2 regions of the Frondihabitans sp. OV104 genome follow, and region 1 is predicted to be linked to the other one. Evidence: predicted binding sites of a transcription regulator. Region 1 holds the regulator's gene; the other holds the start of a gene.
What was found. Region 1 encodes HspR, which represses chaperone genes until heat shock. Its sites were predicted from a motif close to AAGTTGAGTCNNNNNGACTCAACTT; they were not measured.
Positions count from the first base shown of each region.

Region 2: AC3CBB_RS11630 (ATP-dependent Clp protease ATP-binding subunit) is a predicted target of HspR. The motif match lies at 3,284-3,308, and genes of this name have one in related genera.

Region 1 covers NZ_CM173541.1:2,866,240-2,873,715, reverse strand. The annotation lists gene dnaK (molecular chaperone DnaK) at 1-1,812, shown strand, start outside; gene AC3CBB_RS13405 (nucleotide exchange factor GrpE) at 1,816-2,406, shown strand; gene AC3CBB_RS13400 (DnaJ C-terminal domain-containing protein) at 2,512-3,522, shown strand; gene AC3CBB_RS13395 (heat shock protein transcriptional repressor HspR) at 3,574-3,987, shown strand; gene AC3CBB_RS13390 (phosphotransferase) at 3,995-4,726, shown strand; gene AC3CBB_RS13385 (hypothetical protein) at 4,747-5,160, shown strand; gene AC3CBB_RS13380 (GntR family transcriptional regulator) at 5,164-5,844, opposite strand; gene AC3CBB_RS13375 (class I SAM-dependent methyltransferase) at 5,946-7,070, shown strand; gene AC3CBB_RS13370 (pilus assembly protein CpaE) at 7,455-7,476, opposite strand, start outside.
Region 2 covers NZ_CM173541.1:2,465,794-2,473,269, reverse strand. The annotation lists gene yczR (MocR-like transcription factor YczR) at 1-1,219, opposite strand, end outside; gene AC3CBB_RS11645 (hypothetical protein) at 1,280-1,438, shown strand; gene AC3CBB_RS11640 (AraC family transcriptional regulator) at 1,420-2,406, opposite strand; gene AC3CBB_RS11635 (YflT domain-containing protein) at 2,582-3,220, shown strand; gene AC3CBB_RS11630 (ATP-dependent Clp protease ATP-binding subunit) at 3,324-5,798, shown strand; gene AC3CBB_RS11625 (SDR family oxidoreductase) at 5,903-6,631, opposite strand; gene AC3CBB_RS11620 (AraC family transcriptional regulator) at 6,779-7,476, shown strand, end outside.

The DNA of each region.
Region 1 (7,476 bases):
GTCGCCGTCCTCGAAGGCGGCGAGCCCACCGTCATCGCCAACGCCGAGGGTCTTCGCACGACCCCGTCGGTCGTCGCGTTCACGAAAGACGGCGAGGTGCTCGTCGGCGAGACCGCGAAGCGCCAGGCCGTCACCAACGTCGACCGCACCATCGCGTCGGTGAAGCGTCACATCGGCACCGACTGGAAGGTCGAGATCGACGACAAGAAGTACACGCCGCAGGAGATCTCGGCCCGCATCCTGGGCAAGCTCAAGCGCGACGCCGAGCAGTACCTCGGCGAAGACGTGACTGACGCGGTCATCACCGTTCCGGCCTACTTCAACGACTCCGAGCGCCAGGCCACCAAGGAGGCCGGCGAGATCGCGGGCCTCAACGTGCTCCGCATCATCAACGAGCCGACCGCGGCCGCTCTGGCCTACGGCCTCGACAAGGGCAAGGAGGACGAGCTCATCCTGGTCTTCGACCTCGGTGGCGGCACGTTCGACGTCTCGCTGCTCGAGGTGGGCAAAGACGACGACTTCTCCACCATCCAGGTGCGCTCCACCTCGGGCGACAACCGCCTCGGCGGCGACGACTGGGACAACCGCATCGTCGAGCACCTCATCAAGAAGTTCAAGGATGCCAACGGCGTCGACCTCTCGACTGACAAGATCGCCAAGCAGCGCCTCAAGGAGGCCGCCGAGCAGGCTAAGAAGGAGCTCAGCTCCTCGTCGTCGACCAGCATCCAGCTCCCCTACCTCACGCTCACCGCTGATGGCCCCCTCAACCTCGACGAGACCATCTCGCGTTCGCAGTTCGAGCAGTGGACCTCCGACCTCCTCGATCGCACCAAGAAGCCGTTCAACGACGTCATCAAGGAGGCCGGTGTCAAGGTCGGCGACATCGCGCACGTCGTCCTCGTCGGCGGCTCGACCCGCATGCCCGCCGTCTGGGAGGTCGTCAAGCAGCTGACCGGTGGCCAGGACCCGAACAAGGGCGTGAACCCAGACGAGGTCGTCGCCGTGGGTGCGGCCCTCCAGGCCGGTGTCCTCAAGGGCGAGCGCAAGGACGTCCTGCTCATCGACGTCACCCCCCTGTCGCTCGGCATCGAGACCAAGGGCGGCGCGATGACCAAGCTCATCGAGCGCAACACGGCCATCCCGACCAAGCGCAGCGAGACCTTCACGACGGCCGACGACAACCAGCCGTCCGTCGCGATCCAGGTCTTCCAGGGCGAGCGCGAGTTCACCCGCGACAACAAGAACCTCGGCACGTTCGAGCTGACCGGCATCGCTCCGGCTCCGCGCGGCATCCCGCAGATCGAGGTCACCTTCGACATCGACGCCAACGGCATCGTGCACGTCTCCGCGAAAGACAAGGGCACCGGCAAGGAGCAGTCGATGGTCATCTCGGGTGGCTCGTCGCTCTCGAAGGACGACATCGAGCGCATGGTCCGCGAGGCCGAGGAGCACGCCGCCGAAGACAAGGCGCGCCGCGAGGCCAACGAGCTCCGCAACTCGGGCGAGCAGCTGGTCTACTCGATCGAGAAGCTGCTGAAGGAGAACGACGAGAAGCTCCCCGCCGACGTCAAGACCGAGGTCCAGGGCGACGTCGACGCGCTGAAGACCGCGCTCGCCGGCGACGACGAGGCGGCCATCAAGCCGGCTGTCGACAAGCTGACCGAGTCGCAGCAGAAGATCGGCCAGGCGCTCTACGCGTCCGACCAGGCCTCCGCTTCGGCTCCGACCGACGAGCCCGCCTCCGAGACCCCGGCCGACGACGAAGACATCGTCGACGCCGAGGTCGTGGACGACGAAGACGACAAGAAGTAGTCCGTGACCGACGACAAGAACGGCACCCCCGAAGAAGAGCCGCTCCAGCCGACCCCGGAGTCGCCCAGCGAAGACGGCGGCACGGCCGACGTCGAGGGCGCGGAAGAGCTCGTCGAGGCCGAGGGCCCCGATGTCGAGCTGTCGGTCGAAGACGAGGCGATCCTGGATCAGGCCTCCGTCGACCTCGTGGCCGACATGCGCCAGGACATGCTCCGTGCGCAGGCCGAGCTGGTCAACTTCCGAAAGCGCGTCGAGCGCGACCGGGAGGCGAACCGGGACGCCGTCGTGGCCGAGGTGATCCGAGCGATCCTCCCGGCTCTCGACGATCTCAGCCGCGCTGAGCAGCACGGCGACCTCACCGAGGGCCCGATGGTGGTCATTGCGCAGAAGCTCCGCAGCGGATTCGATCGCTTCGGACTCACGCAGATCGGAGCCAAGGGCGACGTGTTCGACCCGAAGTTCCACGAGGCGATCGTCCAGCTCCCCACGGCCGACGTCACGGTCAACACCGTGGCCGATGTCATCGAGCCGGGCTATGTGCTCGGCGAGAGAGTGCTCCGGGCGGCCAAAGTCGCCGTCTCGGTCCCGGCCTAGGCACTGCATCACCAGCGGCGGCGGGCTCCCTCCAGGGGCCCGCCGCCATACTGATACTTCCGCGTCCTTCGAGGGGCGCGAGCGACACACAGAAGGGCGGCACGAGTGGCCAGCCAGGATTGGTTCGACAAGGACTTCTACGCCGTGCTCGGCGTGTCCAAAGACGTGACCCCCGCGGAACTCAAGAAGGTCTACCGCAAGCTCGCCCGCCAGTACCACCCCGACTCGAACCCCGGCGACGCCAAGGCCGAGGCCAAGTTCAAGGAGATCTCCGAGGCCAACTCGGTGCTCTCCGACGCCGCGCAGCGCAAGGAGTACGACCAGATCCGCGCCATGGGCTCGGGCGCGCGCTTCACGGCGGGTGCCGGCGGCCAGGGTGGCGGGGGAGGCTTCGAGGACGTCTTCGGCGGCATGTTCGGCCAGGGCGGCCGACAGGGCGCAGGCGCCGGGCAGTATCCTTCAGGAGCGCGGGGCGGCTTCGAGGACATCTTCTCCGGCATGTTCGGCGGCGGCGGTTTCGGCCAGACCAGCGGCGGCTACCGGGGATACGGCGGCCCGAGCAAGGGCCGCGACATCGTCGCCTCGACCACCCTCGACTTCCGCACGGCCATCACCGGCGACACCATCACGCTGACGCAGTCCCAGGGCAAGCCCATCAAGGTGCGCGTGCCCGCCGGCGTCCACGACGGCCAGAAGATCCGTCTGCGCGGCCGCGGCGAGCCCAGCCTCGACGGTGGCGAGCCGGGCGACATCGTCCTCACGATCGCCGTCCGCCCGCACCCCGTGTTCGAGCGCGACGGGCTCAATCTGCGACTCGATGTCCCGGTGACCTTCGCCGAGGCTGCCCTCGGCGCCACCATCGAGGTGCCCACGCTCAGCGGCGAGAACGTCCGCCTGCGCGTCGCGCCCGGGACGCCCAGCGGCCGCGTCCTTCGGGTCAAGGGCCGCGGGGTCGATGCGAAAGACGGTAAGGGCGACCTGCTCGCCACCGTCCAGGTGGCCGTCCCTTCGCACCTCAGCGACAAGGCCAAGGCGGCTGTCGAGGCCCTCGTCGCCGCGCTGCCCGTCGAGAACCCGCGCGGCGACCTGCTCGACCGGGCCAAGCAGAACTCGTAGCCCCGATCCTCGTAGTCTGACGACTATCCCGAGCCGGTGAGGAGGCCGACCATGGACGAGTACTCGCCGATCTTCGCGATCGCGGTCGCTGCCGAGCTCGCTGAGATGCACCCGCAGACGCTCCGCCAGTACGACCGCCTCGGACTCGTCATCCCGACGCGGACGGCTGGCAAGTCGCGGCGCTACTCGATGCGCGACGTCAATCAGCTGCGCGAGATCTCCCGCCTCAGCGGCGAGGGCGTCAGCCTAGAGGGCATCAAGCGGATCCTCGAGCTGGAGAACCACGTGACCGCCCTGCAGTCGCGGGTACGCGAGCTCGAGTCCGCGCTCGCCGACGAGCTGCTGAACCGTCCGGGGTCGCGGGTGTTCGCGGCGTCGTCCGGCGGCGGCGTGGTGCCGCTTCGGGCCGGGCGGCGGCCGGAGCGCCCGACGCAGGTGGTGCTCTGGCGGCCCGAGGGTCGGTGAGGCGGCGGTGAGCTTCGACCGGCCGGCGCAGGTGCCCCGAGGCCCCGTTCCTGCGCCCCCTCGGGTCGTCGAGCTGGCGGCAGGAGACGCGATCATGCCGGTCTGGGTGAACGAGGTGGGCGGTCTGACGTTCCAGCTCGGCGACGGCGACACCCGGCGGTTCGCCAAGTGGGCCCCGCACGGACGCGGCCTCGACCTGGCCGGCGAATCGGCGCGACTGCGCTGGGCCGTCGACCACGCGCCGGTGCCGCGGGTGCTCGACGAGGGGCGCGACGACGACGCCGAGTGGCTGATGACGGCGGGGCTGCCGGGTCGGAGCGCGGTGGACGATCGGTGGCTCGCTGATCCTGCGCGGGCTGTGCCGGCGGTCGGTCGGGCGCTGAGGGCGTTCCACGACACCGTGCCCGTCGACGGCTGCCCGTTCGACTGGTCGATCGAGAAGCGGGCCGCAGGCTCGATGTTCGACACCCGCGACGCGCCGCCGATCGATCGGCTCGTCGTCTGCCACGGCGACCCCTGCGTGCCCAACACGATCCTGAACGACGACGGCTCGTGGTCGGGCATGGTCGACCTCGACGCGCTCGGAACCGCCGACCGCTGGGCCGACATCGCGGTCGCGACGATGAGCCTGGCCTGGAACTACGGCCCCGGATGGGACGCGGCTTTTCTCGAGGCGTACCGCGTCGACGACGACCCCGCGCGCATCGACTTCTACCGGTCGCTCTGGAACCGCACCTGAGACCGGGCTAGGGTCGGGCCATGAAGAAGGTGTCAGGGACCATCTCTCATCCGCTCACCGTCGAGGAGCCGATCGTGCTCACCGGGGTCGCTCCGAGGGGAGCGCTGGTCTGCGAAGGCGGCTCGCTCGACCTCCGCGGCGTCGTCGGCGACCGGCTGACGATCGAGCCGGGCGGGTACGTGCTCCTCAGCGGCACCTGCGACGCGACGGTCACGATCCACTCCGGCGGGTTGCTCGAGATCGCAGGCACGCTGAACGGCCGCATCGCTCGCAACGACGGGGAGGTCTGGGCCATGGCGGGCTCGACCATTCAGGGACGGCTGCTGACGGCGCTCGGTCTGCTCGGGCCGCTTGACCCGGAGGCGACAGTCGAGGCGGGAGCGCCGCGGTTCCGGTTGACGTCGGTCGGAGGTCTTCTCGAGGTAGTGCCCTAGCCGTCAGGTGGTGTGCGCGTCGAGGAGGCTCTCGGAGCAGGGAGCGGGGAGCTGGTGCAGAGTCTCCGCGGCGAGTTCTGCTGCGATCGCGTCGCAGTCGAGAGTGGCCTGCCGCAGAGCGCTGTATGACCGCGTGAGCCGCGGCTGGCCGAAGATCTCGGTGATGTTGGGCAGACGCAGCTTGTAGGCGAGACCCGCCGTGGTGTCGTGGCAGACTCGCTGCAGATGCGGATTGCCGCAGTAGTCGACGAAGAGGTCGAAGGCCGCATACGTGTGGACGTTGAGGGCCAGGCCGTCATCGTTCTGGAGATCCGCCAGGCAGGTGTCGAGGGTGGCGACGATCTGCCTCCTCACCGGATCGGGCAGGACCGGCGTCGCCAGCCGAACCGCGCCTCCGAACAGGACCCCCAGCGTCTGGATGACCTGGACGGCCTCCTCCGCCCGGGGGACGGCGACGCGGGTGTGCTTGTTCGGCACGATCTCGACGAAGCCCGCGTGCGCGAGATCGCTCAGCGCCTCCCGCACAGGTGTCCGCGAGCAGCCCAGCCACGAGATGAGGTCGTCGTCGGCCAGGCGCTCTCCGGGTTCGAGGATGCCGGACAGGATCGCCTTGAGGATCTCTTCGCGGATCCGGTCGCGCATCAGCGTGCGTGGACTCGAGCGTGGGGTCTCGGGGATGGGCATAGACACAGCGTTTCGCAACAGTTGCCGTTTGTCAAATGTTTTATGCACATATTACGTTCGGGATCTACCGACCGGGCTGTGCACATCACTACGCTTGGCTCATGCCCCTCGACCTCGCCGCCCTCCGCCGCCGTCCCGACTTCGAGGCGCCGAACCTGGTCGCGGTCGATGCCACCGATCGGCTGCTCCTCGATAAGGCGACCGCGACGCTCTCGGCACTCGGCTCCGGGCAGCTCGCCGTCATCGGCGATCACTATGGCGCGCTCACCCTCGGTGCCGCGTCGTCGCATGGGCTGACCGGCATCCGCGTATTCCAAGATCCGCTCGTGTCCGAGCTCGCACTCGACGCCAACGCGGCCGAGGTCGGTCTCGAGGGCACGTATGCGCACCATTCCCTCGACGGGGCGCTGGTCGACGGGGCCAGGGCCGTCCTGCTCCAGCTGCCCCGCTCGCTCGCCGCGCTCGACGAGATCGCCGGCCTCATCGCGCGCCACGCCCATCCCGAGGTCGTCGTCTACGCCGGCGGAAGGCTCAAGCACATGACGACCGCGATGAACGACGTGCTCCGCGAGCACTTCGAGGTGCTCTACGCGGGTCTGGCGCGGCAGAAGTCGCGCGTGCTGACAGCGTCCGAGCCGGTCGACCCGCCGGTGGAGTCGGCCTGGCCACGCTCTCAACGGCACGATGATCTCGGCCTCGCCGTCGCGGCGTTCGGTGCCACGTTCGCTGGCGCGAAGATCGACATCGGCACGCGCGCCCTGCTCGACGTGCTGCCGGAGGCACTCCCGTCGGCCGAGGTGATCGTCGACCTGGGGTGCGGGTCGGGTGTGCTCGCGGTCACAGCCGCCCTGACGCGGCCCGAGGCTCGCGTCATCGCGTCCGACCAGAGCGCCTCGGCTGTCGCGTCCGCTCGGGCGACAGCAGAGCTGAATGGCGTCGCCGACCGCGTGACGGTCGTGCGCGACGATGCTCTCTCATCGCAGGCCGAAGGGTCGTGCGATCTGGTGCTGCTGAACCCGCCCTTCCACGTCGACGCCGCGGTCGAGCCCGGCATAGCGCTCAAGCTGTTCGAGGCGGCGGCTCGGGTGCTGCGGCCGGGCGGAGAGCTGTGGACGGTGTACAACTCGCACCTCAAGCACAGAGACACCCTGGAGTCCGTCGTGGGTCAGACGCGTCAGGTCGCACGCAACCCGAAGTTCACCGTCACGGCCTCCGTCCGACGCTGACGGGCACCCGCGTCAAGCCAGTGGTTTCCGGTGCCGTGCCGTTCCGATGTCGCCGACCTGCTCGAACAGCCAGGCCGTGCTCCGTTCGGCTGCGTCGCCCAGAAGGGCTTCGCGGACTTCCTGCTCTTCGCGCTCGTGGCGAAGGGGATCGCCCGTACTCGATTCCGACATGGTCACCTCCCGTTGGCGTATATCGGTTATCCCCCTCGTCCGCAGATCGAGGTGGGATCAGTCTTGCCCCGACCACGAGGGCCGCGCCCGTCTCCCAGGTGAAATTAATCGGCCGTTCTCACACGGCCGGCCCGGAGCCCAGCTTGCCCAAGGACAGGTTGCACCTCGTTGCAATCGTCGATAGGAGAGAGACCGTGAATTCCTGCGACTCGTCTAGTCGAGCCGTTCCTCGATC
Region 2 (7,476 bases), 400 kb from region 1:
CGGAGCTGAGGGGGGCGCCGAGGCCGATCCACAGGGCCAGACCTCCGTTGACCGTCGGCACCTCCCACTCCGGCAGGAGCTCGCTGAGCAGGCGCACCGCGGTGTCGCGCCCGGCACCGAGCTCGATGCGCCGGGCCTCGCGGATGCGCGGCAGGTGCGCCATGGCCTCCACCGCGACGAGCTGGTCGAGAACCCCGTTGCCCATGTCGCCGGCGGGCCGGGCGAGGGCGAAGCGCTCGATGAGGTGGCGTTCCGCACGGATCCAGCCGATGCGCAGGCCGCTCCAGATCAGCTTGCTCATCGAGCCGACGGTGATGACCGTGGCGCCGTGCGACGGCAGCGCGGCGAACGGGGTGGTGGTGAACGGCCGGTCGATGTCGAGGTCGGCGGGGGTCTCGTCGACGAGCAGCGGGGTTCCGGTGCGCGCCGCGGTGGTGAGCAGGAGCTCGCGGTCGTCGTCGCGGAGGCTCGCGCCGGTCGGGTTGTGGAAGTCGGGAATCAGGTAGGCGAGGGCAGGACGCGCATCGCGGAGGGTCTCGGCGAGGCCAGGCGCGTCGGTGCCGCCGAGGGGGAGCGGGCTGGCGACGAGCCGCGCGCCGGCTGACAGGAAGGCGTCGAGGGCGTGCGGGTAGCTCGGCGTCTCGACCACGACGCGGTCGGCCCGGCCGAGGAGCGTCCGGGCGATGAGCGCGATGGCGTGCTGGGCGCCGAGCGTCACGAGGATGTTGTCGGCGGTGGTGGGGGCGCCCTTGGCGGTGTACTGGTCGGCGATGGCCTGGCGGAGTTCCTGCGCCCCGAGAAAATCGATGCCGCCTCGCGCGACGTGCTCGGGCAGGCGAACGAGGGCCCGGGCGGCGAAGTCGGCCACCTCGGGCCACGCCTGGGGGGTCGCCTTGCTCAGGTCGAGGTCGACGGGGCCTGAGACGTCGGCGGGGCGCGTCGCGTCGGGGAGCTCGAGCACGCTGCCCGAGCCCTGGACGCTCGACAGCACGCCGCGTTCGCGCAGGAGCCGGTACGCCGACACGACGGTGGTGCGGCTGATGCCGAGCGCGCGGGCGATCTCGCGCTCGGCCGGGAGGCGGGTGGACGAGCGGACGCGGCCGTCGATCAGGAGCACGTTCAGCTTCTCGGCGAGCTCGATGTGCGCGACGCCGCCGTGGCGCCATTCGCCGAGAAGGGTCTGGAGCGCGTGGGTTCCGAGGGCGGTCGTCGTGGTCACGGAGCCACTTTACCGGGATTGGTCCTTTCTGCGGCCGCCAAAGCAGGATTGGATCTCGACATGACCTCATTGGACTCGTCAATAATCGCCCTGCTCGTCTTCGCCGGGATTGGCCTCGTCGCCATCGCCTTAGTCGTCGTCGCCGTCGCGCGCGACGGCTACGGGCCGGTGCCCGACCGCGATGGAGGTCGCCGCGCGACTCAGCGCCGCAGCGTCTGAGCCGGGTACTCGCCGAACCGCTTGACGTAGGCCGACGAGAATCGGCCCGAGTGCGCGAAGCCCCAGCGGAGGGCGATCATCGACACGGTGGTCTCGGAGGGGGCCGCGGCCAGCAGCTCGCCGCGCACCCGGTCGAGGCGGACGCCCCGGAGGTACTCGCTCGGCGTCGACTCGAACTGCTGGTGGAAGGCGTGCTGCAGCCCGCGCAGGCTGAGGCCGGCCGCGTCGGCGATCGCCGTGGTCGTGATCGGCTCGGCCGCGTGCTCGTGGACGAACTCCAGGGCCGCGACGAGCCGCGCGTTGCCGGGCGCGACCGCCAGACCTCGCCGCTCGGGGCCCTCGTGCGCGAACGTGTCGAGCAGGGCTCCGGCGAGCAGCCGCTTCGCCTCGGACTGCTGCAGCTCGGTCGAGGGCGTGCCGAGGATGGCGCGCGCGGCCACCTGGACGGCCTCGTTCCACGCCACGAGCGCTGCCGTGTCGGGAATCGCCGTGTGGTCGAAGTGGAGCCGGCTCGGCTCCGCGCCGGCGCGCTCGGCCGCGATCCGCTCGAGGTAGCCCGACTCGAAGTGGATGAGGTTCTGCCGGAAGTCGCTGAGGTGGAACGCGTACCGCCGACCCGTCGGGAACATCGCCGGTCGCCCCCGCGCCATCCGCAGCTCGTCCGCGCCGATGTCCATCAGGCCCTGGCCGGCGGTCAGCCACGACACGATGTACTCGCCCTCGGGCTGCACCGTGCCGCGGATCGATCCGAGAAACCTCGACGACCGCAGGGTCACGTCGTCGTCGCCGTCGATCGTGTAGCGGTACGCGAACGGCAGCTCGGTCTGCTCCGCGTAGAAGCCGGAGCCGTTGTAGTTGCCCGCGTACAGGGCGAAGGCCTCGTCGAGGTCGCGTCCGTGGTGGTCGGCCTTGATCTGGGCGGTATCGGGCGTCTGCTCGGCGTCCGGGCTGTCGTGGTGCTGGCTCATCGATGGGGATGCTCGCACGTGGGTGACGCTTGCGTCATCCCCTGGTGCGGCCGTGTTTTTCCTGGTAATGGGCGAGTGTTAGGCACACCTCCGGCGCTGACCGGGGACTATCCGAAAAACGCCAGGCGACAAGGGCAGAGTGGAGATCCGTCCCTGAATTCACAAGGAGTACTCGATGTCGAACGACAACCCGTCTGGTGCCGGTTCTGCCGGAGACCCCGCTGCCGACCGCCCTCAGGCCGGCCCCGCCCCGCAGTACGGCGAGTACGCGCCTCCGGGTGCTGTCCCGCCGCCCGTCACGACGCAGCCCGCCGCCGACTCCACGGGATCGCAGGCCGAGCAGGCCGGCGGCTTCGGCGCGTTCGCCGGCGGCGGCTACCCGCAGGTCGTCGCGACCTACACGAAGTACGAGGACGCCCAGGCCGCGGTGGACCGCCTGAGCGACGAGGGCTTCCCCGTCGAGAACGTCTCGATCGTCGGCCACGACATCCGCACGGTCGAGAACGTGTCGGGGCGTCTCACCAACGGCAAGGCGGCCGGGCGCGGTGCGCTCAGCGGCGTCTGGTTCGGCCTGTTCCTCGGCTTCCTGTTCGCGATCTTCGCCAATGCGAACCTCGTCGCGGTGCTCCTCACGGCCGTCGTGGCGGGTGCCGTGTGGGGAGCCCTGTTCGGATTCGCCGGGCACGCCATGACCCGCGGCCGCCGCGACTTCTCGTCGATCAAGACCATGGAGGCCGGCCGCTACGAGGTGCTGGTGCGCGGGGAGTTCTCCGCCCGGGCCTCGCAGGTGCTGACTCAGGCCGTCTACAAGTAAGGGTTGAGTCCACCCCGCTCACCTTTGTGGGCGGGGTGGGAATGTCTCGCGTCCTCCTGCGTTGAGTTGAGTCAAAGGCACTCAAGTTTCTCCTGGAGGTTCCATGCCCGACAACGTCGACATCAGCCGACTCCTCAGCCGTCGCACGCACGAGCTCATGGCCGCGGCGCGCGAGATCGCCGTCTCGCGCGGTCACGCGGAGCTCGACGCTCTCCACATCCTTCGGGCCGCGCTCGACCTCCACCCGGCCAGCGACCTCGTCGCCTACGTCGGAGCCGACCGCGAGGCCCTGGCCGCGGCAGTCGACGGCCGCCTCCCCGGCGCGTCCGCCGATGCCCCGCAGCGTCCGGCCCTGACCGCGGCGGCCCAGCGGATCCTGCTGGAGGCCGCTCAGGCGGCACGCGCATTCGGCTCGACCTACGTCGACCCGGAGCACGTCGTCTTCGCGCTCGTCGTCGATCAGGGCTCCGCGCCCGGCCAGCTGCTCGGCGCCGCGGGGATCACTCCCGAGGCCATGCAGCGCTTCGTGCAGTCCGGCGGCCCCGCGCAGGCGGCGGCCGGCGCCGAGCCGGCATCCGAGACGCCGACGCTCGACCAGTACGGCACGGATCTCACCGCGCGAGCTCGCGAGGGCCTCATCGACCCGGTCATCGGCCGCGCCGATGAGATCGAGGCGACCGTCGAGATCCTGCTCCGCCGCACCAAGAACAACCCCGTCCTGATCGGCGAGCCCGGCGTCGGCAAGACCGCCATCGTCGAGGGTCTCGCCCAGCGCATCGTCTCCGGCGACGTGCCTCCGGTGCTCCGCGACAAGCGCGTGGTCGCCCTCGACCTGCCGGGCATGGTGGCGGGCACCCGCTACCGCGGCGACTTCGAGGAGCGCCTCACCAAGGCGATGGACGAGATCACAGCGCACTCCGACGAGCTCATCGTCTTCATCGACGAGCTGCACACCGTCGTCGGCGCCGGTGCCGGAAGCGACGGCGGAATGGACGCCGGCAACATCCTCAAGCCGCGTCTCGCCCGGGGCGACCTCCACGTCGTCGGCGCCACCACGCTGGCCGAGTACCGCCGCGTCGAGAAGGACGCCGCACTCGAGAGGCGCTTCCAGCCCGTCCAGGTGCCCGAGCCCTCGGTGGCCGACGCCACGGCCATCCTCGGCGGGCTCGCCCCGCGCTACGAGGAGCACCACTCGGTGACCTACACGCCCGAGGCCCTCGCGGCCGCAGTGGAGCTCTCGCACCGCTACGTCAGCGACCGCTTCCTCCCCGACAAGGCCATCGACCTGATCGACCAGGCCGGCGCCCGCCGTCGCTTGCGCCTCGGGCTCGTCGTCGACACCGCCGCACTCCAGGCCGAGCTCGCCGAGCTCGAGGCCGAGAAGAACCGCGCGGTGGCGGCCGAGCGGTACGAGGAGGCGTCGGGGCTGCGCGACGCGATGACGGCCGTCGAGGCCCGGCTGGCGGAAGCGTCCGGCGTTCCTGCGCCCGAGGACCTCGCCGCGAACGCCGACGCGGTCATCACCGCCGACGACATCGCCGAGCTCATCTCGCGCGCCACGGGGATCCCCGCCGCGCGCCTCACCGACGGCGACCGCTCACGGCTCGCGCTGCTCGAGACGGAGCTGCACGAGCGCGTCGTCGGTCAGGACGACGCCGTCGCGGTGATCGCCAAGGCCGTCCGGCGCTCGCGCACCGGGCTCGGCGACCAGCGCCGCCCGACCGGCAGCTTCCTCTTCCTCGGCCCGACGGGCGTGGGTAAGACCGAGCTGGGGAAGGCCCTGGCCGCGTCGCTGTTCGGCGACGAGACCGCCATGCTGCGCTTCGACATGTCGGAGTTCGGCGAGCGCCACACCGTCTCGCGCCTCGTCGGCGCCCCTCCCGGCTACGTCGGCTACGAAGAAGCCGGTCAGCTGACGGAGCGCGTGCGCCGCAACCCGTACTCGGTCATCCTGCTCGACGAGATCGAGAAGGCGCACCCCGACGTGTTCAACCTGCTGCTGCAGGTGCTCGACGACGGGCGCCTGACCGACGGACAGGGACGCACGGTCGACTTCCGCAACACGGTGGTCATCATGACGTCGAACCTCGGGTCGGAGTTCTTGGCGTCGCGGAGCGGTGCGATGGGCTTCGTCGGCGGGCCGGCCGACGGCGGCGGTTCTGACAGGCACAGCGGGTTCGGCTCGGACAAGGCGCTGCGCGACCGCGTGATGGGCAAGCTGCGTGAGGCCATGCGACCGGAGTTCCTCAACCGCATCGACGAGATCGTGCTGTTCCGCAAGCTCGAGCGCACGCAGCTCGCAGCGATCGTGTCGCTCATGCTGGCCGAGACCGGCGCCCGGCTCGCCGCGCAGGGCATCCGGTTCGACGCCTCGCCCGAGGCCGTCGACTGGCTGGCCGAGCACGGGTACGAGCCCGAGTACGGCGCTCGCCCGCTGCGCCGGCTGATCCAGCGCGAGGTCGACGACCGGCTCGCGACGCTCATGGTCGACGGGCGCCTCGCCGCCGGGTCGACCGTGCGGCTCGCGGTGGCCGACGGCAGCCTGACGGCCGACGTGCTGGTGGCCGCGGCCGTCTAGCGGCCCGGCCCGCCGGCCCCTACCCCGCCGTTTCGGCTCCGTCCCTCCTGCGCGACAGCGGGGATCTGCCGAAACGGCGGGGCTCGGCGCGTCGTGGCGCTGCCTCAGGCGTTGAACGTGCCGTCGTAGAACGGGCTGGCCGACGGCGCGAGCGCGAGCGAGGCCTTCGCCGTGGCACTCCACTCGTCGACGACGACCTCCGTCGAGCCGGCCTCGACCCCGTCGAGCACCGCGATCACGACGTCGCGGGGTGCGAGCAGCGGACCGTCGTAGCCGGCCATCATCTCGGTGTCGGCGGCTCCGAGGTGGACGCCCGTGACGAGGGTCCCCTGCGCTGCGAGCTCGAGGCGCACGCCGTTCGTCATCGCCCAGCCGGCCGCCTTGGCCGCACCGTACGCGCCGGCGCCGATCCAGTTGAACCACGACAGCGCCGACAGGACGTTCACGATCCCGCCGCCGCCGTTCGCCCTGAGGATCGGCGCGAACGCCCGCACCATGCTCAGGGTGCCGAAGAAGTGGGTGTCCATCTCGCGGCGGATCAGGGCGAGGTCGCCCGCGACCAGGTCGGCGCCGGTCGAGACGCCGGCGTTGTTGATCAGCAGCGTGACGTCCTGAGCTGCCGCTGCCACGGCGTCGACAGACGCCTGGTCCGTGATGTCGAGCGGCAGGATCGCGACGCCGGTCAGCCCGGACAGCTCGGCGTCGACGCCCTCGGGGCGGCGGGCGGTCGCGTAGACCTTCGCCGCGCCGCGCGCGAGCAGCTCTTCGACGAACTGCCGGCCGATGCCGCGGTTCGATCCGGTGACGAGGACGATCTGGCCTTCGATGTTCATTGGTGCTCCTTTTCCGGTGCCGTCCGTTCGGCACTCGTCGAGCGTACGAAGCAGGTGATGCGCAGGTCGATGCCTGGAGAGAACAAATCGATAGCCGATCGACTCATGTGTGCAGGTGCAGAGATGCTTGCCGGCTATCCTGGGGGGATGGACCTCCTTGCCGACGTACTCGCGGTCTCCGGCGTCCGCGGCACCCTCGGCGCCCGGATCGAGGCCACCGCGACCTGGGGTGTCTGGTGGACCGACAACCCGGGCGCCGCCTTCTACGCCGTCACCTCGGGCACCGCATGGCTCGGTGTGCCCGGGCACGACCCCCGACAGCTGATGCCCGGCGACGTGGTCCTCCTTCCGACAGGGGTGGGCCACACTCTGACGAGCCACCCGGGCGCTCCCGCGCCGCTCTGCGACTCGAGCACGGCCGCCCACGCCCGGCGCACGGGCGGGGTGCTCCGGTTCGGCGACGGCGATGTGCAGACGCACATCCTCGGGGCCGCCTACCGCCACGACCCGGCGGTCTCCACCCAGGTGCTGGAGCTGCTGCCGGAGGTCGTCCACATCCGCGCCGACAACGGGGGCACCTGCCTCGACGACACCGTGCGCCTCCTCGCCCGCGAGCTCGCCCACCCGCAGATCGCAGCGAGCGTAGTGATGAACAGCCTGGTCGACATCCTGCTCGTGCAGCTTCTCCGCGTCTGGCTCGCCACGAGGCCTGCGCCGTCGGAGCCGTCGTGGTTCGGGGTCCTCGGCGACCCGCTGATGACCGAGGCGCTCACTCTCGTGCACGCCGACCCCGCCGCGCCCTGGACCACGACCGCCCTCGCGGCGCGACTGAACGTCTCGAAGGC